2 regions of the Arthrobacter sp. 05L417 genome follow, and region 1 is predicted to be linked to the other one. Evidence: predicted binding sites of a transcription regulator. Region 1 holds the regulator's gene; the other holds the start of a gene.
What was found. Region 1 encodes HspR, which represses chaperone genes until heat shock. Its sites were predicted from a motif close to AAGTTGAGTCNNNNNGACTCAACTT; they were not measured.
Positions count from the first base shown of each region.

Region 2: a site for HspR is predicted at 12,772-12,796, ahead of clpB (ATP-dependent chaperone ClpB). Genes of this name have one in related genera too.

Region 1 covers NZ_JBFTOG010000010.1:3,090-18,100, forward strand. The annotation lists gene AC1DJW_RS10020 (DEAD/DEAH box helicase) at 1-2,720, shown strand, start outside; gene AC1DJW_RS10025 (CG0192-related protein) at 2,885-3,520, shown strand; gene AC1DJW_RS10030 (heat shock protein transcriptional repressor HspR) at 3,525-3,947, opposite strand; gene AC1DJW_RS10035 (DnaJ C-terminal domain-containing protein) at 3,977-4,942, opposite strand; gene AC1DJW_RS10040 (nucleotide exchange factor GrpE) at 5,242-5,904, opposite strand; gene dnaK (molecular chaperone DnaK) at 5,907-7,772, opposite strand; gene AC1DJW_RS10050 (DUF817 domain-containing protein) at 7,914-8,795, opposite strand; gene AC1DJW_RS10055 (oxygenase MpaB family protein) at 8,802-9,608, opposite strand; gene AC1DJW_RS10060 (TetR/AcrR family transcriptional regulator) at 9,660-10,385, opposite strand; gene AC1DJW_RS10065 (NAD-dependent epimerase/dehydratase family protein) at 10,542-11,477, shown strand; gene AC1DJW_RS10070 (MMPL family transporter) at 11,453-13,660, opposite strand; gene AC1DJW_RS10075 (MarR family winged helix-turn-helix transcriptional regulator) at 13,763-14,242, shown strand; gene AC1DJW_RS10080 (hypothetical protein) at 14,351-15,011, shown strand, end outside.
Region 2 covers NZ_JBFTOG010000011.1:66,344-82,894, forward strand. The annotation lists gene purF (amidophosphoribosyltransferase) at 1-941, shown strand, start outside; gene purM (phosphoribosylformylglycinamidine cyclo-ligase) at 938-2,095, shown strand; gene AC1DJW_RS10920 (VOC family protein) at 2,163-2,948, opposite strand; gene AC1DJW_RS10925 (TIGR03086 family metal-binding protein) at 2,978-3,958, opposite strand; gene AC1DJW_RS10930 (ArsR/SmtB family transcription factor) at 3,955-4,284, opposite strand; gene AC1DJW_RS10935 (amino acid ABC transporter ATP-binding protein) at 4,349-5,149, opposite strand; gene AC1DJW_RS10940 (amino acid ABC transporter permease) at 5,146-6,132, opposite strand; gene AC1DJW_RS10945 (ABC transporter substrate-binding protein) at 6,129-7,073, opposite strand; gene AC1DJW_RS10950 (succinylglutamate desuccinylase/aspartoacylase family protein) at 7,060-8,094, opposite strand; gene AC1DJW_RS10955 (GntR family transcriptional regulator) at 8,207-8,833, shown strand; gene AC1DJW_RS10960 (DUF3073 domain-containing protein) at 8,990-9,223, opposite strand; gene AC1DJW_RS10965 (septum formation family protein) at 9,445-10,065, shown strand; gene clpB (ATP-dependent chaperone ClpB) at 10,066-12,735, opposite strand; gene AC1DJW_RS10975 (YciI family protein) at 12,961-13,299, shown strand; gene AC1DJW_RS10980 (SRPBCC family protein) at 13,404-13,871, shown strand; gene AC1DJW_RS10985 (DUF4031 domain-containing protein) at 13,888-14,757, shown strand; gene AC1DJW_RS10990 (2-phosphosulfolactate phosphatase) at 14,754-15,533, shown strand; gene AC1DJW_RS10995 (PadR family transcriptional regulator) at 15,634-15,963, shown strand; gene AC1DJW_RS11000 (DUF1048 domain-containing protein) at 15,966-16,346, shown strand; gene AC1DJW_RS11005 (ABC transporter ATP-binding protein) at 16,343-16,551, shown strand, end outside.

The DNA.
Region 1 (15,011 bases):
CTGACTACCGGCAGCTCACGTCCAGCATGTGGATGCTCCTCAACGAGTTCGCCGGCAAGAACCTATGGAGCCTGCTGGCCGAAGCCTCGAAAGTCGGGGTTTCCCTCATCCACTCCGGCGGGACCGAGCCGATCCGCATTGCGGCGGATCCCGCCGTCGTCGGGCTTGACCTGAGCCGGCCCGACGACGGACTGCAGCTGGCGCCGTCGGTGACCTTGGGCGGCGACGCCCTTGATCCGGCGGCCTTGGGCTTGATCGGACGCCCGGCGCATGGGTTGTTCTTCACGGGCCCTGGCGAGGGGCACTTGCCCGGCGTACCGGCACCCGGGAACCTCATCACTCTGGCCCCTTTGGAGGGCGGCGAATCGCAGGAACTCCTCGATTTCGTCATGGGCGCATCCCGGCTCCAGATCCCGGCGAAGGACGAAGAACGATTCCTCACGGCGTTCTATCCGAAACTCAAGCAGTCCACGCGGGTCACGGCAGCGGACCATTCCGTTGAGTTGCCGGTCCTCGCCGTGCCCATGCTGTCCCTGCTGGCGAACTACGGCTCCGACCACCGGGTCCGGTTGCACTGGGAGTGGCACTACAAGGCCGGTAAGCTCGTGACGGCCCAGCCCCTCTGGCGGCACCCGGACGACCACGGCTACCGCGACGACGCCGCGGAAGCCCGGATCCTGGAGTCCCTGGGCCGGCCTTGGGATGTGGTTGCCGCGCTGGGCGAGTCGCCGAGCGGCGGTTGGGGGGCTCCACGGCTGGCGCCCTCCGTGGCTCTTGATGGCCTGGACACGCTGGCCCTCACCGAGGAGGTGCTTCCCCGCCTCCGCGAGCTGCCCGACGTCGTCGTGGATACCTCCGGCGAGATCGCCGACTACCGCGAGGCCACCGAAGCTCCCGTCGTCTCCATTTCGACCAAGGCCACCGACAGCCGCGACTGGTTCGATCTCGGCATCGTCATCACGCTCGAGGGCGAACCTGTGTCCTTCGCGGCGGTGTTCTCCGCCCTCGCGGCCGGCCAGAGCCGGATGCTGCTGCCCAGCGGCGCCTACTTCTCGCTGGACCTGCCCGAACTGCACCAACTCCGCGCGCTGATCGACGAAGCCAGGTCCTTGCAGGACAACCCGGACCGGCACGGCACCCTGCAGATCAGCCGTTTCCAGGCCGGGCTCTGGGATGAGCTCGCGCAATTGGGGATCGTCGACGAGCAGGCGGCCGCATGGCGCGAGGCCGTGGGCGGATTGCTCGACGACGGCGTGACCGGGCTGCCGCTGCCGGGCTCGCTCGATGCCGAGCTGCGTCCGTACCAGTTGGAGGGCTTCAACTGGCTGAGTTTCCTCTACCGCCACAGCCTGGGTGGCGTCCTGGCCGACGACATGGGCCTCGGCAAGACAGTGCAGGCGATCGCCTTGATGTGCGCGGCAAAGGAGCACGCCGAATCCGGCGCAGGTGGGGCGGGTGGCTCGGGTGGCGGCGCTCCCTACGCCCCCTTCTTGGTCGTTGCCCCCACCAGCGTCGTGGGCAACTGGGCCGCAGAGGTGCAACGCTTCGCGCCCGGCCTGAGCGTGAAGACCATCGGAGAGACCTTCGCCAAGAGCGGCGCGGATCCGCAGGAATCCATGGCCGGGACCGACGTCGTCATCACCTCTTATGCGCTGTTCCGGATCGACTACGAGGCCTACGCCGCCAAGGAATGGGCCGGGCTCATGCTCGACGAAGCCCAGTTCGTCAAGAACCACCAGTCGAAGGCATACCAGTGCGCCCGGAAGCTCCCGGCATCCTTCAAGCTGGCGATCACAGGAACGCCGCTTGAGAACAATCTCATGGAATTCTGGGCTCTGACCTCAATCGTCGCGCCAGGGCTGTTCTCCAGCCCGCGCCGCTTCGCGGAGTACTACCAAAAGCCGGTCGAAAAGAACGGCGACAAGGGCCAACTCGCCAAGCTCCGCCGTCGGGTCCGCCCCCTCATGATGCGCCGCACCAAAGAGCAAGTCATCAAGGACCTGCCGCCCAAGCAGGAACAGGTGCTCGAAGTGGTGCTCAACCCGCGGCACCAGAAGGTTTACCAGACGCATCTGCAGCGTGAGCGGCAAAAGATCCTTGGGCTCATCGACGATGTCAATAAGAACCGCTTCACCATTTTCCAGTCGCTCACCCTGCTGCGGCAGTTGAGCCTGGATGTTTCCCTGGTGGACGAGTCCTTGTCCGCGGTGCGCTCGTCCAAGCTGGACGTGTTGTTCGAACAGCTGGAGGACATCGTGGCCGAGGGGCACCGGGCGCTCATCTTCAGCCAGTTCACGGGGTTCCTGGGCAAGGTCCGGGAGCGGCTCGACGCGGAGGACATCGAGTATTGCTACCTCGACGGCAGCACGCGGAACCGGGCCGACGTCGTGAGCGAATTCAAGAACGGTGCAGCGCCCGTGTTCCTCATTTCCTTGAAAGCCGGCGGCTTCGGCCTGAACCTGACCGAAGCCGACTACGTGTTCCTGCTGGACCCGTGGTGGAACCCCGCCTCCGAAGCGCAGGCCGTGGACCGCACCCACAGGATCGGGCAGGCGAGGAACGTCATGGTCTACCGATTGGTGGCCAAGGACACCATCGAGGAAAAGGTCATGGCGCTCAAGACCAAGAAGTCGCAGCTGTTCGCGGATGTGATGGAAGGCGACGCCCTGTCCGGTGGCGCCCTGACGGCGGAGGACCTGGCGGGCTTGTTCGCGGAGTAGGGTTCACGCCTGCGACTCAGAAACAACCACCAAGGTCGGCGCTATTCACTTTTGATGCCACAAATGTGAATAACGAGCGAGCAACTCACCGTTCCAAAGACTAGAAGACCTCTTCTTGATTCCCACCTGAAGCAACCGTTTCGACGTGGCCTAGTCTGGACCGCATGGCTATCATCCACAGAGCGACCCTGAGTCCCAGCAAACTTGAACTCATCGAAAAGTACTTGCCCGTTCAGCCGTGGTTCACCGAGGACGGCTCCGCACCGCCCGAGCTGCTCGGAGCGTACCGCTTCGATGATCCGGACGGCGAAGTCGGCCTCGAGACCCACCTGGTCTCCCACGGCGGCAAGGTCTACCAGGTTCCCCTGAGCTATCGGGGTTCGGAATTGCCCGGCGCGGAGGACTCGCTACTCGGGACCATGGAACACTCCGTGTTGGGCACGAGGTGGGTGTACGACGCCTGCGCCGATCCCGTCTACGTCACTGCCCTTGCCACCGCCATCCTCACTGGACAGCGGGAAGCCGAACAGTTCGTGGACGTGGACGGCGTGCTGGAGCCACGCAAGAGTTCCGTCGAGGCCAAGGGCAGCGGAACTCCCGGTAGCGAAGTCCCTGCACTGACCCCGGCAGCCCCGATTACCGAACACAGCGTCACCAGCATCGACGCCGGTGAGCTCACACTGCTGGTGAACTGTGTCCTGGATCTGGGGACCCAGGGTTCGGAAGATTCGGCTGCCCTTCGGGGCACGTGGGCCGGACAGGAAGCGACGGTGCTGCTGGCGTCCCTCTCGCAGCACTAGAGGACTACTCCCCCGGTCGCGGCCGCCACACCACAACTGCCTGGGACCGCGCCCGGGGGCGCTGCCCGCGGGCCAGGCTGACGACGTCGCCCGCTGCTCCCGCGGCGAAAACGCGGGCCTCCATCGGGCTCCGCCGGCGCTGCAGTTCCTCGCTCAACTCGGCAACGCGGAACTGCAGCGCGGCCACCTGATTTTCGAGCTCAAGGATCCGCTTGATGCCCTCGAGGGACACGCCCTCGTGGGAGAGCCGCTGGACCTCGCGCAAACGGTCGATGTCGCGCTGGGAGTAACGCCGCGACTTGCCCGGGGCACGGCTCGGCGACACGATGCCGAGGCGGTCGTACTGGCGCAGGGTCTGCGGATGCATGTCAGCCAGTTCGGCCGCGACGGAGATGACGAAGATCGGCTGGTTGATGTCGATGCCCATGCCTGCGTCCCCTCCCATGTGTTCTGCCGCTACAAGCGGGCCTTGGCGGCCAGGTCGTGGCGGGGATCGGCGTCGGCAGTGGCTGCGGCGAATGCCTTGACGGCCTCCTCGGCCTCTTTGTTAAGGTTCTGCGGGACGGCGACGTCGATCGTCACCAGCAGATCCCCGGTCCCCTTCGATGTTTTGACGCCGCGGCCCTTGACCCGGAGCGTGCGCCCGGAAGGCGTGCCGGCCGGGACGCGGACGGTGACGGAGTCGCCGTCGAGCGTCGGCACGTGGATGTTGGAACCCAAAGCCGCCTCCGCGAAGGTGACCGGCACATGGATGCGGATGTTGTCGCCGTCGCGGTTGAAGAAATCGTGGGGCTTGACGTTCACCGTGATGATGAGGTCCCCGTTGCCGGCGGCACCGGGGTTGCCCTTGCCGCGCTGACGGACCTTCTGGCCGTCCCTGATGCCCGCCGGAATCTTCACGTCGATGACGTTGCCGTTGCTTTCGCGCAAGCTCACCGTGGTGCCGTGAATGGAGCCGGCAAAGGAAATCGAGGTGGATGCCGTGCGGTCGCTGCCTTTTTGGGGAGCGCGCTGGAAACCGGTCTGTCCGCCGCCGAAACCGCCGCCGAAGAGATCAGCGAACTCGGGCGGGATGCCTCCAGCACCGGCAGGCTGGCGCGCGCCGCCGCCGAAAAGCCCTCCGAACAAGTCCTCGAAACCGCCATTGGCCGGCCCGCCGCGAGCTGCTCCCGGAGCGAAGCGAGCCCCGCCCATGGCGCGAATGGCATCGTACTGCTGGCGCTCCTCGGCATCCGAGAGCACCGAATAGGCCTCCGAGATGTCCTTGAACTTCTTCTCCGCAGTAGCATCCCCGGAATTGGTATCCGGATGGTACTTCCGCGCAAGCTTGCGGTACGCCTTCTTGATGTCAGCGTCAGAGGCGTCCTTGGCGACACCAAGGATGGCGTAAAAATCCTTCTCAACCCAGTCCTGGCTGGCCAAGGGCGTTTCCTTTCGTTTCTGGTCAAGTCTGCGCTCCGCTGGATAGGGGGCCGTGCCCGCTTCGCGGTGCCCGCCACGCCGCGGCCCCCTATCCAGCTGCGCTGCGCTCATCCCACCTTAGGTGAGACGACCGCCTGAGCGGAGCGAGGCAAGGGGCCCGGGAGTGGCATCGGGCCTGCCGAAGCCGGGTGGCCAAGGATCGCAGATCCTAGGCCACCCGGCGAAGGGGCGGGGCCCCTTGTCTCGTTTCGCGGTGCGGCCCCCTCATCCGCGAAGGCGCGGTGAGGCGGTAACTCCGTCTACGCCGGCACAGCCACAATCACTTGGGCCGCGCGCAGCACGCGGTCGCCGGAGCGGTAGCCCGAGCGCAGCACTTGGCTGACGGTGTCTACTTCGATGTCCTCGCCAGGCTGCTGGATGAGGGCTTCGTGGATCGTGGGGTCGAAGTCGACTCCGGTTTCCGCGATGCGCTCCAAGCCGTACGTCTTCAGCGCGTTCTCCAGTTTGGCTGCGATCGCGGCGAACGGGCCGTCCACGAGGTCGCCGTGCTGGCGGGCGGCGTCGACGTCGTCCAGCACCGGCAGCAGGGAGTTCAGGACGCCGATGACGGCCATTTCCCCTGCGACGGCGCGGTCGCGTTCGACGCGCTTGCGGTAGTTGACGTACTCAGCCTGCAGTCGGAGGAGGTCGTTGCGGAGTTCCGCGGCCTCTGCTTCTGCAGCGGCTCCGGGGGCTACCGACTCTTCAGCCGGAACCTCCATGCCGTTGAGGATTTCCTCAGCCTGGGACAGGGCGTCGCCCTCGGCGGCAGCGGCGTTGGAATCAGCTGCCGATCCTTGGGCGTGGCGGGCGGCCCCGGTCTCCGGGTCAACCTTGCGGTTGTCCCGAATGACCGGCTTGTGCTGCTCGTTGCCCTCGTTGTTGGAAGGTGAGTGCTCTGCGTCGTTGCCGTGGTGAGGCATGCTTACTTCTTTTCGTCTTCGTCGATGATCTCGGCGTCGACGATGTCCTCGTCTGCAGCCTTGGGATCAGCGTGAGCGCCTTCAGCACCAGCGGCGCTGCTTGCGCCGTCCGGGGAACCGGCCTGCGAGTAGATCGCTTCGCCGAGCTTCGACTGCGAGTGCTGCAGCTTCTCGAAAGCGGTCTTCACTGCTGCGTCGTCGGTGCCCTCGAGGGCCTTCTTGAGGGCGTCGACGTCGGCCTTGACCTCGGTCTTGACCTCTTCAGGCAGCTTGTCGTCGTTTTCGGCGATGAGCTTGTCCACGGAGTAGGCGAGCTGCTCGGCAGTGTTGCGGGTGTCGGTAGCCTCGCGGCGGGCCTTGTCCTCGGCTGCGTGTTCCTCGGCTTCGCGGACCATGCGGTCGATGTCTTCCTTCGACAGCGCGGTGCCGCCGGTGATGGTCATCGACTGCTCCTTGCCGGTGCCCTTGTCCTTGGCGGAGACGTGGACGATGCCGTTGGCGTCGATGTCGAAGGTGACCTCGACCTGGGGGACGCCGCGCGGTGCCGGAGCGATGCCGGTCAGTTCGAACGTGCCCAGCGGCTTGTTGTCGCGGGTGAATTCACGCTCGCCCTGGAAGACCTGGATGGCCACGGACGGCTGGTTATCGTCAGCGGTGGTGAAGGTCTCGGAACGCTTGGTGGGGATGGCCGTGTTGCGCTCGATCAGGTGCGTCATGACGCCGCCCTTGGTTTCGATACCGAGGGACAGCGGGGTGACGTCGATCAGGAGGACGTCCTTGCGCTCGCCCTTCAGCACACCGGCCTGGAGGGCAGCGCCAACGGCGACAACTTCGTCCGGGTTGACGCCCTTGTTGGGCTCCTTGCCGCCGGCAAGTTCCTTCACGAGGTCGTAAACGGCGGGCATACGGGTGGAACCGCCCACGAGAACGATGTGGTCGATTTCGGAGAGCTTGATGCCGGTCTCGGCGATGACGTCGTGGAACGGCTTCTTGGTGCGCTCGAGCAGGTCCTTGGTGAGGTCCTGGAACTTGGCGCGGGTCAGCTGCTCGTCCAGGTGGACCGGGCCGTCGGGGGTGACGGAGAGGTACTGGAGGGAGACGTTGGTGCTGGTGGAGGAAGAGAGTTCCTTCTTGGCCTGCTCCGAAGCCTCGCGCAGACGCTGCAGGGCGATCTTGTCCTTGGAAAGGTCGATGCCCTTGATCTTGAGCTGGTTCAGCAGGTAGTCAACAACGCGCTGGTCCCAGTCGTCGCCGCCGAGGCGGTTGTCACCGGCCGTGGCGCGGACCTGGATGGTGGAGAAGCCGTCTTCGTCCTTGCCGACTTCCAGCAGGGAGACGTCGAACGTTCCGCCGCCGAGGTCGAAGACCAGGATGAGTTCGTCTTCCTTGCCCTTGTCCAGGCCGTAGGCAAGTGCAGCGGCGGTGGGCTCGTTGACAATGCGGAGGACGTTCATGCCGGCGATTTCGCCGGCTTCCTTGGTGGCCTGGCGCTCGGCGTCGTTGAAGTAGGCCGGGACGGTGATGACAGCGTCGGTGACCTTTTCGCCGAGGTAGCTCTCGGCGTCGTTCTTCAGCTTCATGAGGATACGCGCGGAGATTTCCTGCGGCGTGTACTTCTTGTCGTCAATGGCAACGGACCAGTCGGTGCCCATGTGTCGCTTCACGGAAGCGATGGTGCGGTCGATGTTGTTGACGGCCTGGCGCTTGGCAATTTCACCAACCAGGACTTCACCGGACTTGGAGAATGCAACGACCGACGGCGTGGTGCGTCCACCCTCGGCGTTGGCAATGACGGTGGGCTCGCCACCTTCGAGAACAGAGACGACGGAGTTGGTGGTTCCGAGGTCGATACCTACAGCGCGTGACATATGTTGCTTCCTTTCAATGAAACCGGGTTGAGCGTTCTTCACTCAACTGTACTCAGGCCTCGTTCGATGTCAATCCAAAGTTGAGTCAAGTGCGCTCAACTCTGCGGATTCGCGGCCAAGGAACCCCGGAAACTCGGAGATTTACGCGCGATTTCGCCGTGGGAGAACGCCGGTCGTGTCAGGCGGCATCGGCTTGTAGACCCATGCCACCAGCACCACGGAGATGATCATCAGGAGGAACCACGAGACAAGCTTGTCCGCCGACACCAAATGCCAGCCGTCCAACTGGCTCGGATACAGCCAGGCGTGCGACCAAGTGGCGATGTTCTCGGCAATCCAGATAAAGAGCGCCACCAGCAGGAACGCGACGACCAGTGGCATCCGGAGTCGACGCCGAAACACCCGGAAGTACATGACGCACCGCCCATAGATCACGGCGACGGCCGCCAGCAGGACCCAGCGGGCATCAAAGGTGAAGTGGTGGGAAAAGAAGTTCACATAGATTGCCGCAGCCAGGACCGCAGTGATCCAACGCCGCGGATACCGGGCGAAGCGCAAGTCGAAAACCCGGTAAACCCGCACCATGTACGAGCCGACCGCCGCATACATGAAGCCGCTGAAGAGCGGAACGGCGCCGACCCGCAGCACGCCCTCAGCCTCATAGGACCACGAGCCGACGCCGGTCTTGAACAACTCCATGACCGTTCCCACCAAGTGGAAGAGCACGATCACCCGGAGCTCGCGCAAGGTTTCAAGCCTCGTGGCCACCATCAGGATTTGGATCACGACGGCGGCGATCGTCAGGAAATCGTTCCTCGCGAGGCCGGCGTTGGCCGGGTACCAGAGGTGCGCGCCGAAAATGACGGCAAGGAGCGAAGCGCCGAAGATGCACGCCCAGGCCTGTTTGAGGCCGAAGACGGTGAACTCCGTGAGCCTGGACCGGAGTCCTTGGTCCGGCGCGCCGACCAGGAAGCGGCTCGCACTCCCGTCGATAAGTTCCTCTACCGCGGTGAGCTCACGCATGGGCGCCTACTCGCCAAGGCCGGTCTCGCCAAGGCCAAGCTCGCCCGGTCCGAGCCGACCAAGATAGTAGTTTTTCGGCCAATGTCTGACTTTTTCCGGCAGCCTTGGATAAGCCGCCGCCAAGAGCCGGATGGTGCCGTCGAAGCTGCGTCGATGGCGGGGCTTCCACGGAAGTCCGAATCCCGCACGAAGCTGCTCAGGCAGCAGGCCCGCGGTCAACAACCGGACCAACGGCATGCTCAAGCGCATCAAGAACGGTCCGCTCGTGGGATACAGGAGCTCGTGGGCCACCCTCAAGGCGGCTGCATCCGGTTCGAGGTTCCGCAGGGATTCGTCCAAATAGCGCGCGAAGGCCGGGCGGTCGGCAGGCCAGAGCTCCGCGGGAAGCTGCAACGCTGTCCCGATCCGCGCATACTCACGGTAAATACGATCGGCGGTGTCGTCGTCGAGGGCTCCATGGACCTTTTCGTAAACGGTGACGGCGGTGTCATAGAGGGTCGCCACCACCCAGAGCTGGGATTGCGCGTCGAAGGCGTTGTACCCCGCGGTGGAATCGTCCGCCGTCCGTCGAACCGGGGCGTGCGCACGATTCACAGCTCGGCGCACCGCTGTCAGTTGCTGTTCCGAGCCGTAGATAACGGCGTAGACGTACGTCATGGTGGCGCGCAGCCTGTCCAGCGGCCGTTCGGCGAAATTGCTGTGCTCCGCGACGCCATGACCGACCGCGGGATTGGCGATCTGCATCAGGATGGCGCGGCCTGCTCCGGCGAGCAAAACGCCCTCCGCACCGATGTCAGAAAGTCCACGGGCCATGCAGTTACTGTACCTTCGCGCACCGTCTTTCATGCACGGTTGCGAGGGCGGCTACAGCCCCACGATCCCCTGCAGGACCTCGAGCTGGTGCTCAAACAGCTCGTCGCGCGCGGCGAAGGTGTCAGCCCCGTATTGGCCGAACACCTCGAAGCTGACCGCCCCGAAAACCGACGTCCACACCAGCACACCCCGGGCCAACGCGGGTTCGGGAACAGTCACGCCCAGTTCGGCCCGGATGGCCGCTAGGTCTGCGGCAAGGGCAGAAGGAACGACGACGGCGGGCGCCACTTCGGCGGCCAAGGCACCGGCGCGGTAGGCGGCGTCGAAGATCCCCACCATCCGGTAAATCACCCGCGTTCCGGGTTCCGTAGTGCGCTCTGCGGGCGCCTGGTATCCGGGCACCGGGCTGCCGAACAGGAGGGCATACCTTGCCGGCTCGCGCAGGGCCCACTGGCGAACGGCCCGCCCGAGCGCCAGGAACCTGCCACGGTAGTCGTCCCCCGGGAGGGCATCGACGGCGGCATCCACTTCGTCGCCCAGCTCGCCGTAAGCGTCAATCAGCAGGAGGGTCAGAAGTTCGTCGCGGCTCTCCACATAGCGGTACACGGCGGAGGACACCACGCCGAGATCGCGGGCGACCGCCCTCAGGGACAAACCCGCGGCGCCATGCAAGGCAAGGTGCTGGCGGCCCAGCCGGATGATGTCCGCCACGGTCTGGGCCCGGGCCCGCTCGCGGGGCGTCGCTTGTTTGGCCACTGCGGCGGAAGGGAGGTCCATGCATCCAGCATGCCACAAAGGAGAGCACTGACAACAAATGTGAGCAGTGCTCTTGACATGCGATTCAGCAAGGTTCATTCTGAGTTCAGAGAGCACTGCTCTCGAAATAGCCTGACACTCAAGAGCGAAATTCCCAGCCAGAAAGCGAGCAACACCATGTACGTCGTCACAGGAGCAGGCCCCGTCGGATGGACCATCGCCGAGCAACTCGCGGACCGCGGAGAACAGGTGCGCGTCCTGACCCGCTCAGGCGGCGGCCCGGACCACCCGCTGATCGAAAAGCTCCGCGTGGATGTCTCGGACCCGGCCAAGTTGGCGCAAGCCTTCGACGGCGCCACGGCCGTCTTCCATTGCATCCACGGTTCTGCCTACCGGGCCAAAGCCTGGGCGGCCGAGCTTCCAGGAGCAGAGCGCGTGGTGATGGACGCCGCTGCGGCGGCGGGCGCCGTCGTCGTCTTCCCTGAGAGCCTTTACTCCTATAGCGAGCCGGACAAGACCATCACCGAAAGGAGCCCGCGGGAAGCGGCCGGTGGCAAGCGCGGGATCCGCTCCGCCTTGCTGAAGGCCCGGCAAGCCCACCCTGCGAATACCGTCAGCGTGGTGGCGGGCGATTTCTTCGGGCCGCGGGCCCGCATGGCGCATGCCGGCGAGCGCATGGTCCCCCTGGTCCTCAAGGGCAAGCCGGTCCAGGTTCTCGGAAGCGCCAAGCAGCCACACTCTTTCACCTATGTCCCGGATCTTGCCGCAGCCATGATCGCCGCGGCCCAAAAGCCCGAACTCTGGAACTCAGTGCTGCACGCCCCCACGGGACCGGCAATGACGATGCGGGAAATTGCGGGAAACTTCGCACGCTCGGCTGATCTTCCCGAACCGAAGCTGAGTGTGGTTCCAGGCTGGCTGCTCCGGACCCTGGGCCTGTTTTCAACCGACATGCGGGAGCTGGCCGAAATGCTGTACCAGTTCGAGCGGCCGTTCGTCATGGACTCCACTGCGAGCCAGGCCAAGCTCGGCCTGCAACCGACGCCGCTTCCTAGCGCGATGGCGGCGACCGTGGCCTGGTGGCGGGATCAGGAAGCCGTGGCCGCCCGCTGAGCCTCTTTCGACGCCGGATCGCGGGCCAAGCGTCCTGGCCACCAAATCCGCCCGCCGATGTCGTAGGACAGAGCAGGCACCAAGAGCGAGCGCACGATCGTTGTGTCGAGCAGCACCCCGAAAGCCACAATAAAAGAGATCTGCGCGAGGAACAGGATCGGAATGACCCCCAGGGCGGCAAAGGTCGCGGCAAGAACGACCCCCGCCGAGGTAATCACCCCGCCGGTGGCACCGAGCCCCTTCAAGATGCCGGCCCGGGTTCCGTTGAGCGTCGACTCTTCCCGGACACGGGTCATAAGGAAGATGTTGTAGTCAACGCCGAGGGCCACGAGGAATACAAAACCGAAAAGCGGAACCGAGGCATCCGCTCCGGGGAATCCGAACACATTGTTGAACACCCAGGCTGAGACACCCAACGCCGCCGCATAGGACAGCACTACGGTGCCAATCAGCAATAGTGGCGCCAGGACGGACCACAGCAGTGCCATGAGTACCAACAGGATGACGGCCAAAACGATCGGGATGATGCGCCACAAATCGGATTGCGCGCTGGCGTTGGTGTCCGCGGCTGTGGCGGTGGTTCCTCCTACCAGGGTCCCGGGCGCCTTGTCATGCAGCTTCTGCCGGAGGACTGCGATGGTCTGCTCGGCCTTCGCTGAATCTGCCTCCGAGGACAGCGTGGCATTGATCAATACCCGGCCGTCCCGCACCAAGGGGGCAGGGTCCGTCGCAGCTTCCGCCAGCGGGCGGACCCCGGAATTCGGTTGAGCCGAAACCACGGATGCATCCGAGATGCCTCCCTGGGCTTTGACTTCCGCAAGTACCGTGGCTGCCGACTTTTCCTCAGCCACAACCACCACCGGGCTCCCTGCACCGGCGGGATAATGCCGCCCCAGCGCCGTCTGACCATCGACTGCCTCGGATTTGCTCAGGATGAGTGCCGACTGCGGAACCCCGCTGGCTTGGAGTTGCAGCAGACCCAAGGCGCAGACCACCAAAACAGCGGCTGCGCCGAGCCATACGGCCCTGGGCCGCTTGGCTATGATGCCAGCCAGAAGCCTCCAGACCCGGGGGATGTCGGAGCTGGCCGGGCTGGCGACGCCGGCTCTCGCGGCCGAGCCTTTCCCCGGGGTACGCGGCCAAAATGCGGACCTGCCCAGCAAGCCGAGGGCCGCAGGAAGCAGGGTCAGGCTAGCCAACATTGAAAAGACGATTCCGATTGCGCCGATGGGACCCAATCCCCGGTTTGAATTCAGCTCCGAGAAGAGCAGGCAAAGCAACCCCACGGCGACCGTTGTCCCGGATGCCAGGATGGCCCCAAAGCTGCCCTTGTACGCGCGTCCCACCGCGGACCATTTGTTCGACGCCTGGCGCAGGGCCTCACGGTAGCGGGCCACAAAGAGGAGGGCGTAGTCGGTGGCCGAGCCGACCACCAGGATGGACAGGATCCCTTGGCTTTGTCCCGTCAATTGGATTGCACCCGCCTTCGCCAAGGCAAAGACCAGCAGAATCGAACCGCAAAGCGCGAAGACGGCGGTAAGCAACACCACAAAGGGCAGCACCACGGATCGGTAGACGGCCAGCAGGATGACCAAGACGGCACCGAGTGCCGCGAAAAGCAGTATTCCGTCGATGCCGCCAAAAGCGTTGACCAAATCGGCGAGAAAGCCCGCCGGTCCGGTCACGTAGGTAATTGTTCCAGCGGGAACGGCCGCCCCCGCGGTATAGTCCGTCGCCTTTGCGCGAAGCGCTTGGATGCTCCCTTTGACCCCGTTTCCTTCCTCAACCGGAACAATGAATTGCGCCGCCTTGCCATCCGCGGACGGAATCGGCCCAACCGTCGACGTCGAATGGCTGGCCCCGACGACGGCGGACAGTTGGGTGCCAAGGGACGCTAATCCGGCGAGTTGTGCGGGTGAGAGCTTCTCAGGAGACTCGATCAGCACCACCGCGGGAACACTGCCGCTGGAAGTGAACTTACCTTGCCACTCACGGGCTTCGGTGGATTCGGCGCTCGCTGGCAGGAAGGATGCTTGGTCGTTGCTGGACACCTCGCTGAGCTTTCCAAAGGTAGGGCCTCCGATTCCGCCGACCCCTATCCACGCCGCCAGCGATAGCACCGCCCCCGCCAACCACAACCGCGACCTGCTTCGTCGGCCGGTTCCCGGCAGTTTGTCCGTCATGACCGCACCCTTCGTAATTACTTCCACGACGAAATATATCTATCATGGAGATAATTGGTCAATGGCATCTCGGTGGGATAATTTGAGGCTGAAGGAGGCCTCATGGATGACAATCAGCACGTCCGGTCCTCAGCTGTGCTCCTCGGGCTACTCCAGCAGTTCACGGTCGAAACGGAGCGCTACGTCGAGGCCGTCAGCAACCACCACCACCTCCATCGAACGGACCTGAATGCGTTGGCGGCCATGGTGGCTGCCGCGCGGGAGGGCAAGACCATGACTCCCGGGGCGCTCAGGGCGGCACTCAACCTGAGCTCGCCGGCAACAACTGCTCTTGTGGACCGGCTCGACAGGGCGGGCCATCTGGCACGCCGCCGCAGCGAAACGGACCGTCGTCAGGTTCACCTGGAGATGACTGATTCCGCGCGCGCTACCGGCAGTGAACTGTTTTCGCCCCTGGCAGGCGCCATCGCGCCGGTCATTGACGCACTTTCGCCGGAAGAACTCCACACAGTCATGACTTTCATGCAAGGCGTCATCGAGGCCACCACGACGGCCCGGAACGATGTCACGCCAAAAGGGTAACCATCGAATGGAGTTACGCCTGTGATCCCAGTGACTCGCAGGCCACTGCGGGAGTAACCTATAGCACATCGGCTGTGCTGGACCACTTTGTGGGACTGGGGTGTCACCGTGGGTGTTGTGAGATCGTCGTTGACCGAGCTCCTCGGGATACTTTCGGACGCCGTTTCGCCCGAGCGTGTCCGCTTCGACGACGGCTCCGAACCGCCTTCCGGTCAACCAAGGGATGCCGCTGTCACCGTCCACGCCGTCGCCTTGAACCGGGTTGGCCGCTCCCGGCGTGAAGGCCCGCTGCTGGACCTCGAGCTCAAAGTTGCCGTGGAATGCCACGGCCCCACGCAGCTGGACAACATGGAGAAACTCCTGCTGGCCCTTGAGCAAAACACCCAGTACTCGGTGGTCTCCAGTGGCGAATTCCAGCCGGACGAATACGATTCCGGCATCCGCCAAGGCCTCGGTTTCCTGATCCGCGTCCCGGTGGGGATACGGCTCGACGAGCCTTTCGGACCGCCTGTCACTGAACCCCTCATCGCGTCCACCACAGTGGCCCGCCGGATCCACGGCCGGCTGGTCGACGTCCACAACAAGGGCATCCCCGATGCCTACATCCGCCCGCATTCGTCCGCCGCCGCCGTCGTGAGCGATCCCACCGGCCATTTCGAGGTCCTGGCCTCGGCAGACGAACTCCAGCACTTTGTCGTGGCAGTCCGCGGCACTGAACGTGAAGTCTCAGCAGACACGAGCAGCCTGCCGGTCATCATCCGGTGGGAGT
Region 2 (16,551 bases), on a different contig from region 1:
TCGCAACCGTCGGCGCGAGCTTCATCCGCGAGATCGAGCCCGGCGAGTTCATCGCCATTGACGAGAACGGCGTCCGTTCCCAGCGTTTCGCGGAAGCGACGCCGGCCGGTTGCGTATTCGAGTACGTCTACCTTGCGCGCCCCGACGCTGCGATTGCCGGGCGCTCCGTGTACGAGTCCCGCGTGGAGATGGGCCGCCAGCTGGCCCGCGAAAACACCCAGGTAGCGGACATCGTCATCCCGGTCCCCGAGTCCGGAACCCCGGCAGCGGTCGGCTACGCCGAGGAATCCGGCATCCCGTTCGCGCACGGCTTCGTCAAGAACTCCTACGTGGGCCGCACGTTCATCCAGCCCTCGCAGACCCTGCGCCAGCTCGGCATCCGGCTCAAGCTCAACGCCCTCGAATCCGTGATCCGCGGCAAGCGGGTGGTGGTGGTGGATGACTCGATCGTCCGCGGCAACACCCAGCGCGCCATCGTCAGGATGCTCCGCGAGGCCGGCGCCGCTGCCGTCCACGTCAAGATCTCCTCCCCGCCCGTCCAGTGGCCCTGCTTCTACGGCATCGACTTCGCGTCCCGCGCTGAACTGATCGCCAACGGTGCCACCATCGAGGAAATCTCCCAGGCCATCGGAGCCGATTCGCTGGCTTACATTTCCGAAGACGGCATGATCGGCGCCACCCAGCAGCCGCGCGAACGCCTCTGTACCGCCTGTTTCACCGGCCAGTACCCCATCGCACTTCCGGGTTCGGACAAACTAGGCAAGAACCTCCTGGAGCGCACCGACCTCGGCGGGCTGCCGACGTCGGGCATCTCCGCCGAAGCCGTAACCGCGGACTCGGACGACCCGGCCAACAAGCCCGGTGCCACGGGCTGTGATCCCGGACCCGACGCCGAGTTTGAGAACCTGCTGACCGACGCCGATAAGAAAGAGTCTGTATGACCTCCGCATCCTCCGCCGCTGAGAACACAACCGGCATCACCTACGCGTCCGCCGGCGTCGACGTCGAAGCGGGCGACCGCGCCGTCGAACTCATGAAGGACGCCGTCAAGGCGACCCACAACAGCTCGGTGCTCGGCGGCGTCGGCGGCTTCGCCGGCCTGTACGACGTCTCGAAGCTGCTCACGTACAAGAGGCCGCTGCTGGCCACGTCCACGGACGGCGTCGGCACTAAGGTTGCCATCGCCCAGGCCATGGACATCCACGACACCATCGGCTTCGACCTGGTCGGCATGGTGGTGGACGACATCGTGGTGGTGGGTGCAGAGCCGCTCTTCATGACCGACTACATCGCGTGCGGCAAGGTTGTCCCCGAGCGCATCGCGGACATCGTCCGCGGCATCGCCGCCGCTTGCTCCGTGGCGGGCACTGCTCTGGTGGGTGGCGAAACCGCTGAACACCCGGGCCTGCTAGGTGAGCACGAGTACGACGTCGCCGGTGCGGCTACCGGTGTTGTCGAAGCCGACGCCCTGCTTGGCCCGGACCGCGTCCGCGCCGGCGACGTCGTGATCGGCATGGCTTCCTCGGGCCTGCACTCCAACGGCTACTCCCTGGTCCGCCGCGTGATCAACCACGCCGGCTGGGCCCTGGACCGCCAGGTCTCCGAACTCGGCCGCACCCTGGGCGAAGAACTGCTGGAGCCCACCCGCGTCTACGCCGCCGACTGCCTGGACCTCGCCCGCGCGTTCCCGGTCAGCGGCCTGGCTACTGCGCCGGCCGTCCACGGCTTCAGCCACGTCACCGGCGGTGGCCTCGCAGCCAACCTGGCCCGCGTCCTGCCGCAGGGCCTCGTGGCCACGGTTGACCGCGCCACGTGGGAACTGCCGGCCATCTTCAAGCTGGTCTCCGAGCTCGGCAATGTGCCGCTGGCCGACCTTGAGCGCACGCTCAACCTCGGTGTCGGCATGGTGGCCATCGTGTCCCCCGAAATCGCCGACGCCGCCGTGGCCCGCCTCAACGAGCGCGGTTTGCCGTCGTGGATCATGGGTACCGTCGAAGCGGACTCCGACTCGATCATCAAGAGCGGCCCGGACTACGTCCAGGGCGCCAAGGGTGTCGACGGCGGGGCCGTGCGCCTCGTGAACGCCTACGCCTAAAGGTTCTTAAGCCAAAGAGTGCCCATTCAATTGCCGATCCGGCAGTTGGGTGGGCACTCGCTTTTGCTTAGGAGCTTTCGCCGGCCATCACGCTGAAGGCCGCTCCGGCAGGATCGCCGAGAACTGCCATGCGGCCGATGCCGGGCACATCGAAGGCAGGTGCGAAGACCTGGGCTCCGAGTTCAACAGCCTTCGCCACGGACTCGTTGACGTCAGCCACATTGAAGTAGGTCATCCAGAACGGCGGCATACCCTCCACGGGCTGCTTCATGGCGCCGGCCACGGACTTCCCGTCCACAACAAGCTGGGTGTATTCCTGCAGGTCGCCGGCCGCGGCCGTCTCGCTGGAGCACCCCGTCACGGATTCGTAGAACGCCACGGCCTTGGCGACGTCGTTTGTTTGCAGCTCGCTCCAGACCACCGTGCCCGGTTCATTGACCAACCCGGCGCCGTGGTGGTTTCCTGCCTCCCAAAAACCAATCTGAGCACCCGTCGGATCGGCGGCGAAGAACATCCGCCCGCTCCCGTTGGGGACACTGTCCGGCGGGAAGAGGATGTTGCCGCCTGCCGCCGTCGCGCGCTCAGCGGCCTCATCCACCGAATCGACGGCGAGGTAGTTGGCCCAGAAGGACGGCGCCCCGACCGCAGCCATGTCCGGCATCTGCTGCATCAGGCCCGCCACATAGCGGTCCTGCAGCTTGGCCATGTAGTAGGTCATGCCGTTGCCGGCATCCATCGCGTCCAATTCCCAGCCGAACAGATCACGGTAGAAGGCCTTGGAAGCCTCGATGTCCGACGACGACAGGTCCACCCAACACGGAGTTCCCTGCTTGTAGCTATCAACCTGCGGCATTGCTATCCCTTCGTTGAGTAGCCTTGAGCTTAGGCGTGAACTGCCCGGCCCGTGAAAGCGACCAAGCGCTCCAGGCTGGACGCCATCTCGGCGACTTCCTGGGCCGGGGCGAAGCTCCCGCTGGCGCGGACCTGCTCGCTGATGGTGTTCTGCGCGAGGACCTCGACGTAGTCGGTGAGCTCATCCGCCACCGACACCTCGAGGCCCAAGGCCTTGGAGAAGTCCCAAGCGTGCACCAGGAACTCGAGGTTGAGGATGGAGGCGACTATCGTGGCCGGCAGTTGTGCGAAGCCCATGTCGACCGTGCCTTCGAGCCCGCGGCGGTAGAAGGCTTCCAGCGTGGGCTGGGCGAGGTCGGCGATGCGCACCTCAGGCGACTTTCCGGCGTCGTCGGCTACTTCGGCGCCCAAGGCCTTGGCGATGTTGGCAATTGAGCCGGCAAGGTGGTCGAGCAACTGCGAGACGTTGAAATCGGCGCACGGAGTCTGGGTCCGCGCGTCGGCTTCCGTGACGCGCGCCAGCACTCGCTGCACGATGGCAAGCGTGGCGTCCGCGGAGGTGAGCTCATTGAGATCGGCAGGGGCAGCTGCCCATTCGTCGGCACCGGCGTCGCCCGTGGAGGCCTCGGCGAGGAGACGGTCGAGGTAGTGGTTCCAGCCCTCGGCGTGGCCTGCAAGAGCTTCCGGAGTCGGAAGGCCTTCGTGCACCAAGCGCACGGAGGTGCCGCCGTCGGCCGGCTCAAGGGTGATGGCTACCGTGGAGATGTTGTCCGCCGGCGCTTCGGGCTGCTCCCAGCCCCAGGTGAAGACGACGCGCTTGCCCGGCTCGATTTCGGTGAACGTTCCAGCCGCGTGGTGACCCGGGGTGATGGTCCAGCGGTACTCGCCGCCAACCTTCAGGTCGACGCGGGCGGCAACGGCCTGCCAGCGGCGGAGGCGTGCGGGCTGGGTGATGAGTTCGAACGCCTGGTCGACGTTGAGGGGAAGAAGAACGGTCTTGTCGTAAATCATGGTGATTCCTCTGTTGTTTGAAGGCGGTCGGTGGTGAAGTTTTGTGCGTCAGCGAGGAGCATGTCCAGCTCAGCGGTCCAGAACTGCTCAAAAAGCAGCCGGAGTTCCCTCATCCCGGCATTGTCCAAGCGGTAGAAGCGGTTGCGTCCCTCTTTGCGGGCAGCAACGAGGCCTACCTGCTCCAGCAACAACAAGTGCTGCGAGACGGCGGATCTGCTCACCGTGAATTCGCCGGCCAGCTCGGTCACGGTGCGCTCGCCCGCCGCAAGCAGGTGCAACAGACGCCGCCTATTCGGCTCCGCGGCAACTTCCAGTCGGTCGAGCATGATTAATACGTTAGCCATCACTAACGCATATTGTCAATCTTTTCCGAGAGCGCACTATCAACAACTACAGAACCGCGGACAAGAACGCCTTGGTCCGCTCGTGCTGCGGGTTGCCGATGACCTCTTCGGCGGGACCTTCCTCAATGATCCGGCCGCCGTGCATGAACACCACGCGGTCCGCCACGTCGCGGGCAAACCCCATTTCGTGCGTCACAACAATCATGGTCATTCCCGTCCGGGCCAGGTCCTTCATCACCCTGAGGACTTCGCCCACCAGCTCCGGATCCAGCGCCGACGTCGGCTCGTCAAACAGCATCAGCTTCGGCTGCATGCACAGGGCCCGGGCGATCGCCACCCGCTGCTGCTGCCCGCCCGAGAGGTGCCGCGGATAGGCCTCCGCCTTCTCCGACAGACCCACCTTCTCCAACAAATCCAACGCCCGACGGCGGACATCCGCCTTGCGCTGCTTGAGCACCCTGAGCGGGGCTTCCATGAGGTTCTCCAGCACAGTCATGTGCGGGAAGAGGTTGAAGTGCTGGAAGACCATCCCGATATCGGTGCGGTCCGCGCAGATTTCGTTGTGGGACTGTTCGTGGAGCTTGTCGCCTTTGATCCGGTAGCCCACGGCCCTGTCCGCTACCCACAACAGCCCGCCGTCGATCTTCTCCAGGTGGTTCACGCACCGCAGGAAGGTGCTCTTCCCGGAGCCCGAGGCTCCAATCAGGCAGACCACCTCGCCGCGTTGGACGTGGAGATCGATTCCCTTGAGGACCTCGTTGTCGCCGAAACTCTTGCGCACGCCTTCCGCGCGCACCAGCGGAAGCGCTTCCGGCGCCTTCCGGCTTTCCTTCGTCTCGATGGTCATGACTGGCCGCCCTTTCCTGAGCGTTGTTTTCCTGAACCCTGTTTTCCTGCGTCCTGCTTTCCGGTGCCCTGCGCGGAGTGGACCCTGAAGAATTTCCGCAACCGCTCGGCGGCGGTCGGCGGGACGGAACGGGACGTTCCTCGCGCGAAGTGCCGCTCCAGGTAGCCTTGGCCCACCGTGAACACCGTGGTGACGATGATGTACCAGATGCTGGCAACCAAGAGCAGGGGGACAACCTGGAGGTTCTTCGAGTAGATGATCTGGGCGGAGTACAGGAGCTCGGGGACAGCCAGGACACTGACCAGCGACGTCATCTTGAGCATGCCAATGAACTCGTTGCCCGTGGGCGGGATGATGACCCGCATGGCCTGGGGCAGGATCACCCTGGTGAGGGTCTGGATGCGGGACATGCCGAGGGCACCGGCCGCCTCGCCTTGGCCTTGGTCGATGGACTGGATTCCAGCCCGGACGATCTCCGACATGTAGGCGGCCTCGTTAAGGCCCAGGCCAAGGATCGCTGCGGCGAGGGGGGTGATGATTTGGTTGGCGTCCAAGCTGACGCCCGGGATACCAAAGGTGATCTCCGGGTACAGCGCCGACAAGTTGAACCAGAACAACAGCTGGACCAAGACGGGCGTGCCACGGAAGATCGTCACGTAGGCGCTTGCCGAGGCCTTGACCACGGGGTTTGCCGAAAGCTGCATGACCGCAAGCACCACGCCAAGCCCCACCCCGACAGCCATGCAGACAACCGTGAGGAACAGGGTGATGCCGATCCCATTGACGATGGCGACATCGCGGAAATACAGGGCAACCTTGTCCCAGCCGAAACGGGGATTGCTCACGGCGGAAACAAGCAGCAGGATCACGACGGCGCCTACCGCAATGCCAGCGACCCATCGCCAGGGGTGCCTGGCCGAAACCACAGTGAACTGGCCACGGTCTGTTGTTCCACTCTTGGGGACAGTGATCACGTTGCTCATTTCGCACCACTCTCGTCCACGGCATCAGCGCTGATGGTCACCGAGTCCGGGATTCCGTACTTCGCGTTGATCGCCTTGTACGTGTCGCCAGCGATCAGCGCCCTGACGGCCGCGACGATCGCCTTGGTCAGTGGCGAGCCCTTGGGCATGGCGATACCCACCGGCGTCGGTTCGAAGTCCTGGTTGCCGGCCAGCTCGAAAGCACCGCCGGAAAGCTTGCTTGCGTAGCCCATGCCAACAAGGCCTGAGAGGACGCTGTCCACGCGGCCGGAGATGAGTGCCAGGTTGGCTTCGTTCTGGGAGGGAAACAACTGGATGTCGATCGGCGCTTTGCCAGCGTCGACGCACTGCTTCGAAAACGCCGGAAGGGTCTCGATCCCTTGCGTGGTTCCCTTTTCGCCACCCACCTTCGTGCCGCACAGCTTCATCGCGTCGAGGGCCAGCTTCTTGGGGTTGCCGGCCTTGACGGCAAGGCCCGAGCCGCTGCTTTGGTAGGAGGCGAAATCGGCATTCAACTTGCGCTCGGCCGTGACGTTGAAACCCGAGATGCCTACGTCATACTTGTTCGAACTCACGCCCGGGAGGATGGTGTCGAAGGTCGCAGGAACCATCTTCACTTCGAGGCCCAAGGTCTCGCCGACGGCTCTCGCAAAATCCGCGTCCCAGCCGACAACCGTCTTGCTGTCAGCCGCGTAGAACTCATAAGGCGCGAAAGTGGGGTCGGTGCCAACCACTAGCATGCCTTTGGCCTTGACGTCCGGGGGCAAGAGATTCGCGGCGGACTGGTTGAACGGCGCCGCCGGAATCGCGGCGTCTTTACCGGGAATCGAACTGACCGCGGCTTCCTTGCCGGCGTCGAGTGAAGCCGTGGTGCAGCCGCTGAGCCCGACGGCGACGGCCAGCAGCAGGGCGCCTGTGGAGATGTAACTAGGACGGTTCATGATTGCCTTTCTCATAGCTTGTTCCGTGGTCAACGGCGATGTTGACCACGGTGGTGCCAACATTGACGAGGGCGGGATGCCGAACGATTGCGACCACCCCGTCAATGGGTGCAAAGAAGTCTTTTGGTGGACGCTCGAGTTCTTCCACTGAGTGAACGCGGGCCACGAGCTCTCCGGCCGCGACCTTCTGGCCAAGTTCGACCACCGGCTCGAGGATGCCTGCCATGGTGGAATGGACAGCGGACTGGGCAGTGAGTTCGACCCACTGGATCGGGGCTCCGGTCTCCGGAAGCCCGGCGTCCTTGAGCACGCCCCAGTGGCCAAGCAGCGAACGTAGCCCCTTCCGGGCCCTGTTGAGGATCGCCAGGGACACGGTTCCCCTGCCGCCGAGTTCGGTCGAGATCATCGGCACGCCCGCCTGATCGGCCGCGCCGCTGATGGAGCCCGCCTTGAGCATGGGTTTCACCGCGACGGAATAAGGGGCATTGAACGCGGCCACCGCCGCCGTCTTCTCAGCCCACAGCTCCGGCGTCGGTCCTTGGTAGACGAACGCGGACGGAACATACTCCGAGGCAATTCCACCGGAGTGGATGTCCATCACAAAGTCAGCCATGGGGATGAGTTCTTCGGCCACAATCGAGGCGATCTGCAGGGCCGGTCCGCCGTCGGCACGGCCCGGGAGGGCACGGTTCAGATTGACCCGGTCCACGCTGGAAACACGTCTTCCTTCGCGGACAGCAGCGATGTTGAGGGCAGGCAGGATCATCAACCTCCCGGTCACCTCATCCGGGTTCAAGGTGCGGATGAGTTCCTGGAGCAGGATCTGGCCTTCATATTCGTCGCCATGCGTACCGGCGATCAAGAGGACCGTGGGGCCGTCCCCACCGCTCAGGACCGCGATCGGCGAGGGGATGACAGCGGCGTCGTTCTCGTTGTCCGAGTGTTCGATCTCCAGGTAACCCAACTGCTTGCCGACGGCGGCAAAATCAATGCCGGGTATGCGTGGAATGTGCAGGCTCATAGGGCAACTTTCATCGGGGCTGGTAGGATTGGATTCACTGTATACAGTGAATCCTGTGATGTAAAGCACGTAGGATTGAGCAAGTTTTGATACCGAAAAGGGGATGAGGCGAATGGCCGCGCAAGCTGCCAAGGGGATGCGGCCACTGAGCGAGCACGTCTACGACAGGATCAGCAATGAGATCGTCAACGGCGTGGTCGAGCCTGGCGCTCCCCTGGTCCAGGAACAACTGGCCGAAGAATACGGCGTTTCCCGGACGCCCGTCCGTGACGCCCTGAACCGCTTGGTGCACGAAGGACTCGCCACTTTGGTCCCGGGCGCAGGGTATTTTGCGACGACGCTGACCCGCTCAGCTGTCGAGGAAGTCTACGAGGTGCGCAAGGCCCTTGAGATCATGGCCATCAGGCAGTGCGGGGCCAAGTACACAAACCTGCAGCTTGCCCGGCTTGAGCTGCTTATCGCCGAGGGCGCGGCAAGCGCTGACCCCGAGGAACTCTTTACCGCTACGCGGGCGTTCCATTTGGGCCTGGCGGCGCCTGCGCCCAACGGATTCCTGCTGAAAACGCTCGAATCCGTCTGGGACAACCCCGTTCAACGGCTCATCAGCCGCTCGTATCCCCTAGACGACGCCAAGCTTGAGCGCGTGGCGGATGCCCACCGGAAGATCCTGGCCGCAGCCCGCGCCAACGACCTCGAAACACTGATCCCCTTGCTGGATCTGTGCCACGAGAAGGACTGACCGGCAGAAGGAGACGAAAAAGGCCCGTAGCGCACGCCGATTATGGCGCGCCCTACGGGCTAGATCGTTTTGGGTGGCATCCGGGGATGCCAAATGACTTCGTGTACGACGGCGGTACGCAACTCGATGCCGAAAGGCACCTGATTGTTGCTACAGCTATCCGATGCGGCGGGTGTCTACCTCGTCGTCATCGTCTTCCAAGTCCTGTGCGTACTTGTCCTCGTAAGCCGAGTAGTCCGGCTCCGGCGGATCATCCGCGAATCGGCTCGTCGCACGACTTGATGGCCCGGTCAGCTCGCGCTGAAGGGCCGAATAGTCAGTGTTCGGGGAGTAGTACTTGATGTCCCGAGCCTGCTTGGTAGCTTTTGCCTTTTGACGGCCGCGCCCCATGGCGTGACCCCCTTTTGTACTTGGACCGGAGGTGGTCACCTTGGCTATCGGTGAGGCCCCGGAATGTTTGGTCAATTTGTCGTATGTCTAGATTACATGCTTTCTGGAGCAACTGCTTGCCACGACCTTCGCGAAAGCGGCGTCACAGTTCCACCTGGCAGCATCACCGTTCATTGGCATGGAAAACTTGGGTAGAGTCGCCCTAATATCGGGCCGCACGCATGAAAGGCGCAATCTCAGACATGGGCCAGGACAACACCATCCCGGGCAACAACGGTACAGGCGACAACGAGTCGCCGGTAGACGCTGGTTCCCCCCTGCGGAGCGCCCTGGACGCCATAACGCGGTATCGGCTCATCATTGGCGGAATTGTGCTGGCCGTGCTGATCCTCATCGGCGTAGTGATCTGGATCCTCGTCGGGGCCTTGGCCAACCGCCCGGCGGCCGCGCCCGTCCCGGCACCGTCCACGTCCACCAGCCGCGGCCCCCTCCCGGCTGACATCGAGGCAAGGGATTACCAACTGGGCGATTGCTTCGCCGATTTCGACTCCAATGCCACCAAGTCCAGGGCGGTGGACTGCACTACCGACCATTCGGCCCAGCTTGGCGCCATTTTCCGGTACAAGGCAGAGGACACCTTCCCCGGTGCCACTGCCTTGCGGGACAAAGGCCGCGAAATCTGCCGCGATGTGATGCTCAACGAGGCCTCCACCAAGTACGCACTCCTGCAGCAGAACGTGTACCCGAGCGCCACCAGCTGGGACAACGGCGACCGCCGCGTGGACTGCTTCATCGTGGTGAACTCGGGAAACACACTCAAGGAATCCGTGCTGCAGAAGTAGCTAGTCCTTCCGCCTCACCGTCAGGCCGCTACCCGCCGGAGCCCCGCCGTCGGGACCCGTCAAAGCTTCGAGCCCCTCGATGGTGAGTTCGTCGACGTCGGCCGCGGTGTCCACCATGACCGTGTCGCCGTCGGCGATCTGTCCGGCGAGGATCTCCTTGGCCAAGCGGTCGCCGATCTCGCGTTGAACCAGCCGGCGCAGCGGACGGGCACCGTAGGCCGGATCGTAACCGGACATCGCGAGCCAGGCCCGTGCGCCGTCGCTGACCTCAAGGGTGAGCCGACGGTCGTGCAGCCGCTTGGTCAGCTCGTCCACGTGCAGCTCGACGATCCTCGCGAGCTCGTCCACGGTGAGTGCATCAAACAGGACAATCTCATCGAGCCTATTGAGGAACTCGGGCTTGAAGGACGCGTTGACCACGGCCATGACCGCATTTCGCTTCGCCGTGGCGTCCAGGGTTGGATCCACGAGGAACTGGCTACCGTGGTTCGACGTCAGAACCAGGATGGTGTTCCGGAAGTCCACGGTGCGGCCCTGCCCGTCGGTGAGGCGACCGTCGTCGAGCACTTGCAGGAGGATGTCGAACACTTCCGGGTGGGCCTTCTCCACCTCGTCGAGCAGGATTACGGAGTACGGGCGACGGCGGACGGCTTCAGTGAGCTGGCCGCCTTCCTCGTAGCCCACGTACCCGGGAGGGGCGCCGACCAGCCGGGCCACGGAGTGCTTCTCCCCGTACTCGGACATGTCGATCCGCACCATGGCGCGTTCGTCGTCGAAAAGGAAATCGGCGAGTGCCTTGGCGAGCTCGGTCTTACCGACGCCGGTGGGGCCAAGGAACAGGAACGAACCCGTGGGTCGGTTGGGGTCGCTGATGCCCGCACGGGCGCGGCGGACGGCATCTGAGACGGCGGCCACGGCCTTGGACTGGCCGATCAGCCGCTTTCCGATCTCCTCTTCCATGTGCAGCAGCTTCTGGGATTCGCCCTGCAGCATGCGGCCGGCGGGGATGCCCGTCCAGGCCGAAATAACCTCGGCGATATCGTCCGCCGTGACTTCGTCCGCGACCATCAGGGCGGGCTTCGCTTCACCCCGCGCTTCCCGGGCGGACTCTTCCTCGGCTGCTGCGCTGAGCTCGCGCTCCAACGCGGGCAGTTCGCCGTAGAGAATACGCGAGGCAGCCTCAAGGTCGCCCTCGCGCTGGTACTTTTCGGCGGCCGAGCGCAATTCGTCGATCTTCGCCTTGAGGTCGCCAACACGGTTGAGCCCGGCCTTCTCGGATTCCCAACGGGCGTTCAGCGCCCCCAGGGCTTCCTTCTTGTCCGCCTTGTCCGCGCGGAGCGCAGCGAGGCGTTCGATGGAGGCCGCATCAGTCTCGCGCTCGAGGGCCAATTCCTCCATCGTCAGACGGTCCACGGCACGGCGAAGCTGGTCGATTTCCTCGGGAGCCGAGTCGATTTCCATGCGCAGCCGTGACGCAGCCTCGTCCACGAGGTCGATCGCCTTGTCCGGCAACTGGCGGCCCGAGATGTAGCGGTTGGAGAGCGTGGCGGCGGCTACCAAGGCGGAATCTGCGATGGCTACCTTGTGGTGGGCCTCGTAGCGTTCCTTGAGGCCGCGGAGGATACCGATGGTGTCCTCCACGCTCGGCTCGCCGACGTAGACCTGCTGGAAGCGGCGTTCCAGGGCAGGGTCCTTCTCGACATTCTCGCGGTACTCGTCCAGGGTGGTGGCCCCGATGAGCCGCAGCTCGCCGCGGGCCAGCATCGGCTTGAGCATGTTGCCCGCATCCATGGCGCTTTCACCGGTGGCACCGGCACCCACCACCGTGTGGATTTCGTCGATGAAGGTGACGATCTGCCCGTTGGAGTTCTTGATCTCCTCCAGCACGGCCTTGAGCCGTTCCTCGAATTCGCCGCGGTACTTCGCGCCGGCCACCATGGACGCGAGGTCCAGCGCGATCAGGGTCTTGCCCCGCAGGCTTTCCGGGACGTCGCCGGCCACCATGCGCTGGGCGAGCCCTTCGACGACGGCGGTCTTGCCGACACCGGGTTCCCCGATGAGTACGGGGTTGTTCTTGGTGCGCCGGCTCAGGACCTGGACGACTCGCCGGATTTCGCTGTCCCGACCGATCACGGGATCCAGCTTGCCGGAGCGAGCGACGGCTGTGAGGTCCATGCCGTATTTCTCGAGCGCCTGGAAGGTGTTTTCCGGGTCTTGCGAGGTGACTTTCCGGTCGCCGCGGACACCCGGCAGGGCGGCGAGGAGCGCTTCATGGGAGGCACCGGCGTCGCGCAGTAGCTTCCCCACGGCATCGCTACCGGCAGAGAGCCCCAAGAGGAGGTGCTCTGTGGACACGAAGGAGTCTCCGAGTTTCTCGGACTCGTTCTGGGCGGCCTGGATGGCCTGCATGGAAGGACGCGAAAGCTGCGCTTGCTGCACGGAACTGCCCGACGACGACGGCAGGGCCTTGATGGCCGAACTCGCCTGCACGCTCACGGCATCCGGGTCCGCTCCAGTAGCGCGCAAAAGTGCTACCGCGACGCCCTCGCGCTGGTCCATGAGCGCTTTGAGCAAGTGGGCTGGCTCCAGCTGCGGATTTCCGGCGGTGGAGGCGTTCATGGCCGCCGCGGAAAGAGCCTCCTGGCTCTTGGTGGTGAATTTGACGTCCATGGAAGAGCTCCTCTCGGGAAAGACGACTATTTCTCAAAGTTGAGTCTACTATGCTCAACTTTGGCGAATCATCCCTCCTGCTCCATGTTTGCCGACGGCGAAACTGCTGTCCATAGCCTTCTCCGCTTACCTTGAAAAGCCCCTCGCTGTTTGCGATCCCTAACCCTAGGATCAGGTGTGACCGGGTGGAACACCGCCTGGCGAGCATGAGGAAAAGGACACGTAATGAAGAAGTTCGTAGTTCTCTACAATGCACCGCAATCGGCGGAATCGATGATGGCTGACAGCACCCCTGAGGCAGCAGCCGAAGGCATGAAGCTGTGGATGGACTGGGCCGCGAAGGCTGGCGATGGGCTTGCCGATCTTGGCACACCCCTCGGTGGCGGCAAGGTGGTCGGGAACTCTGGAGTGTCCGATGCAGAGACCGGCGTGGGCGGTTACAGCGTCCTGCAGGCAGAGGACATGGACGGAGCCCTGAAGCTCCTCGAAGGCCACCCGCATTTCCTCATGGCACCCGAAGCCTCGATCACCGTCTACGAAGCGCTCGACATCCCAGGCATGTAAAGCTGCACCCGCCGTCGAAATCGTGGGTCCGGGCCGCGCGCTGCGTGCCGGAACACAGCACGCGGCCCGCACCCACTCTCGACAAAGCGCCGTACGATATGCACATGGCACCCTTCACAGTCACTCGCAACGCACTGATCCCCGCCGCCCCCTCCGACATCTTCCCCTTCGTCAACAACTTCCACGAGTGGACCAAATGGTCTCCGTGGGAGGCCGTTGACCCCCAGCTGAGCCGCAGCTACTCGGGCAACGAGTCCGGCGTCGGAGCAAAGTATGCCTGGAGCGGCAACAACAAGGCCGGCACCGGAACCATGGAAATCGTCGGCTCGGAGGAGCCCGGCAAGATCGACATCCGCCTCGAATTCACCAAGCCCATGAAGGCCGTCAACCCTACAGGGTTCACGTTCGTGCCCGAAGGGGACGGCACCCGCGTCACCTGGACGATGACCGGTGAGAACAAGGGCCTCGGCAAAATCTTCGCGTTGTTCTTCAACATGGAGAAGATGGTGGGCGGCGACTTCGAAAAGGGCCTGACCGCACTCTCCGCGGTAGCCACCCGGAAAAACTCCTAGTTCCCTGGCGCTGGCCATGGCCGTCTACGTTGATCCGCCGCTGTGGCCCGCGCACGGGACCGTGTTTTCCCACCTCGTCTCGGACACATCGCTCGAGGAGCTGCATGCCTTCGCTGAGGCCGCGGGAATTCCCGAGCGCGCCTTCGACGGCGACCACTACGACGTCCCGGAACGCCGCTACCAGGATCTCCTCTCGGCAGGCGCCATCCCCGTGGAGGCCCGAATTTTGGTGCGGAAACTGATTGCGAGCGGCTTGCGGATCCCCGCCCGCCAACGCAGCAAGGCGCTCACCGTGCCCTTGCTGGAGCGCTGGAATTCGACACTTCCGGGACACGAGGAGCTGGGTTTTGAGCTCCTCGAACGCTGGGGCGAGGACCATCGGAAGTACCACAGCCGCACGCATTTGCTGGCGGTCCTGGAAGCCTTGGACCTCCTCAGCGAACCCGCTCTGCCTGCGCGCTCAGTGACGTTGGCCGCGTGGTTCCATGACGCCGTCTACGAGGGAATCGCCGGGCAGGACGAAGAGCAATCGGCCATGCTGGCCGAGGACCGACTGGCCGTTGCGGGGCTCCCCGGGCCCGTGATCGACGACGTTGCCCGGCTGGTCAGGCTGACCTCCACCCACAGCCCCGAACCGGGAGACCAGGCCGGCGCCCTCTTGTGCGACGCCGATCTCTCCATCCTCGGAGCGGAACCAGCGACTTACGCCCGCTACCTGGCTGCTGTCCGCGAGGACTACGCCCACGTCAGCGATGCCGACTTCGCTGCCGGCCGGGCCGCCGTCGTCCGCCAACTGCTCGCCCTGGATCCGCTCTTCCACAGCGAACGCGCGAAAAGCCTGTGGCTGGATGCCGCCCGCCGCAACCTGGAGGCCGAACTGTCATGACCATGGCGGGGACGGTGCACCGGCAGCTTCCGTTCAGGGTGAGGTTTGAATGGCGGCTCGACGGCGCCCGTTCGGTTGCGTCCGGAGTGGACCTCGCCGTCGTGGTCGACGTCCTCACCTTCACTACCTGCGTCAGCGTCGCCGTCGATCGGGGGGCCATGGTGTTCCCGTACCCGTGGAAGGACGCCGGGGCCGAGGATTTCGCCGCCCACCATGATGCCCAGCTGGCTGGTCCACGCGGTGGCGGCGGACTGAGCCTCTCGCCGTCGAGCCTGCGGGAGGCGCGCCCGTTGGGCCGGGTCGTGCTGCCTTCACCCAACGGCTCTTCGATCGCGCATGAGCTCGCCCCGGAAGTCCCGCTCATCGCGGCCGTGTCACTTCGCAACGCAGCCGCCACCGCGGATTGGGTGGCGGCCGAACTCCCTCCGGACGCAGTGGTGGCGGTGATCGCGGCCGGGGAGCTATGGCCCGGCGGTTCGCTCCGGCCCGCAGTGGAGGATCAGATCGGAGCCGGCGCGTTCATTGCCGGGCTCGCTGCCGCAGGCTGGGGCGGCTTCACGCCGGAGGATGGCAGGGAAGGTTTCGCGCCGGAGGCAAATGCCGCGATGGCCGTGTTCAACGCCGCCGAACCCCGGCTCCATGACGCTCTGCGAGGCTGCTCAAGCGGCCGTGAGTTGATAGGCGCAGGGTACGCGGACGACGTCGAGATCGCCGCCGAACTTGACGCCGGGACTGCTGTGGCCCTCTTGAGGGACGGCGCGTTCCGACGTCCTTGAGTTCGCTTCGGCGCAGTTCCATTGAGGTCTTGCGCATCCACTACTTAGCGGTACTATGTACTAGTAGCTAGTAACACTGAGTAGTGAAAGGGGGTGTCCAATGGGCAAGCAGATGACGGAGATGCTCAAGGGGACCCTGGAGGGCATCGTTCTCGCTCTCCTGACCGGGAATCCCGCGTACGGGTACGAAATCACGACGCTTCTCCGGGGGCAGGGCTTCACCGAGATCGCCGAGGGCACCGTGTATGCACTGCTCGTCAGGATCGAGCAGAAAGGCCTTGTCGACGTCGAGAAGCGGCCGTCCGAGAAGGGCCCGCCGCGCAAGGTGTATTCGCTCAACGAGCAAGGCAAGAAGGAATTGGACGAATTCTGGAGCACGTGGAGTTTCCTGTCCGAACGACTGGAACACCTCCGAAAGGAAGGAAAGTGAACATGGCCGCAGGGTGGATCGAGCAGCTCACGGGATCGCTCGAACAGAAGAAGCAATACCGGCAAAACAAGACACGCGTGGAACAGCTTCCCGCGGACTATCGCGCGGCGGCGACCGCGCTGGAGCGCTACCTGATGTACTTCGGGGCCATCACCAAGGGCGATGTGCTGCTGCGGATGCTCGGGGACCTCACCGATCTCTTCGAACAGAGCGCCGCGGACGGAACGCCGATTCGCGCGATCGTCGGTCACGACCCGGTGGAGTTCGCTGAAACGTTCATACGCAACTACACGGGCGGGCAGTGGATCAACAAGGAGCGTGAACGCCTCGTCAAGGCAATCGACGCCGCTGCCGGGGACGATGGGAGGGAGGGGGAATCATGAGCAATGGCTCCACCACCCGCGAACCCGCGATCCGCGTGCAGGGCATGGAAAAGTCCTACAAAGAGCTGCACGTGCTGCGCGGCGTGGACTTCGACGTGGAACCGGGCAGCGTCTTCGCCCTTCTCGGCTCCAACGGAGCGGGAAAAACCACGATGGTGAAAATCCTGTCCACACTGCTGAGTCCGGACGCCGGCACGGCCACCGT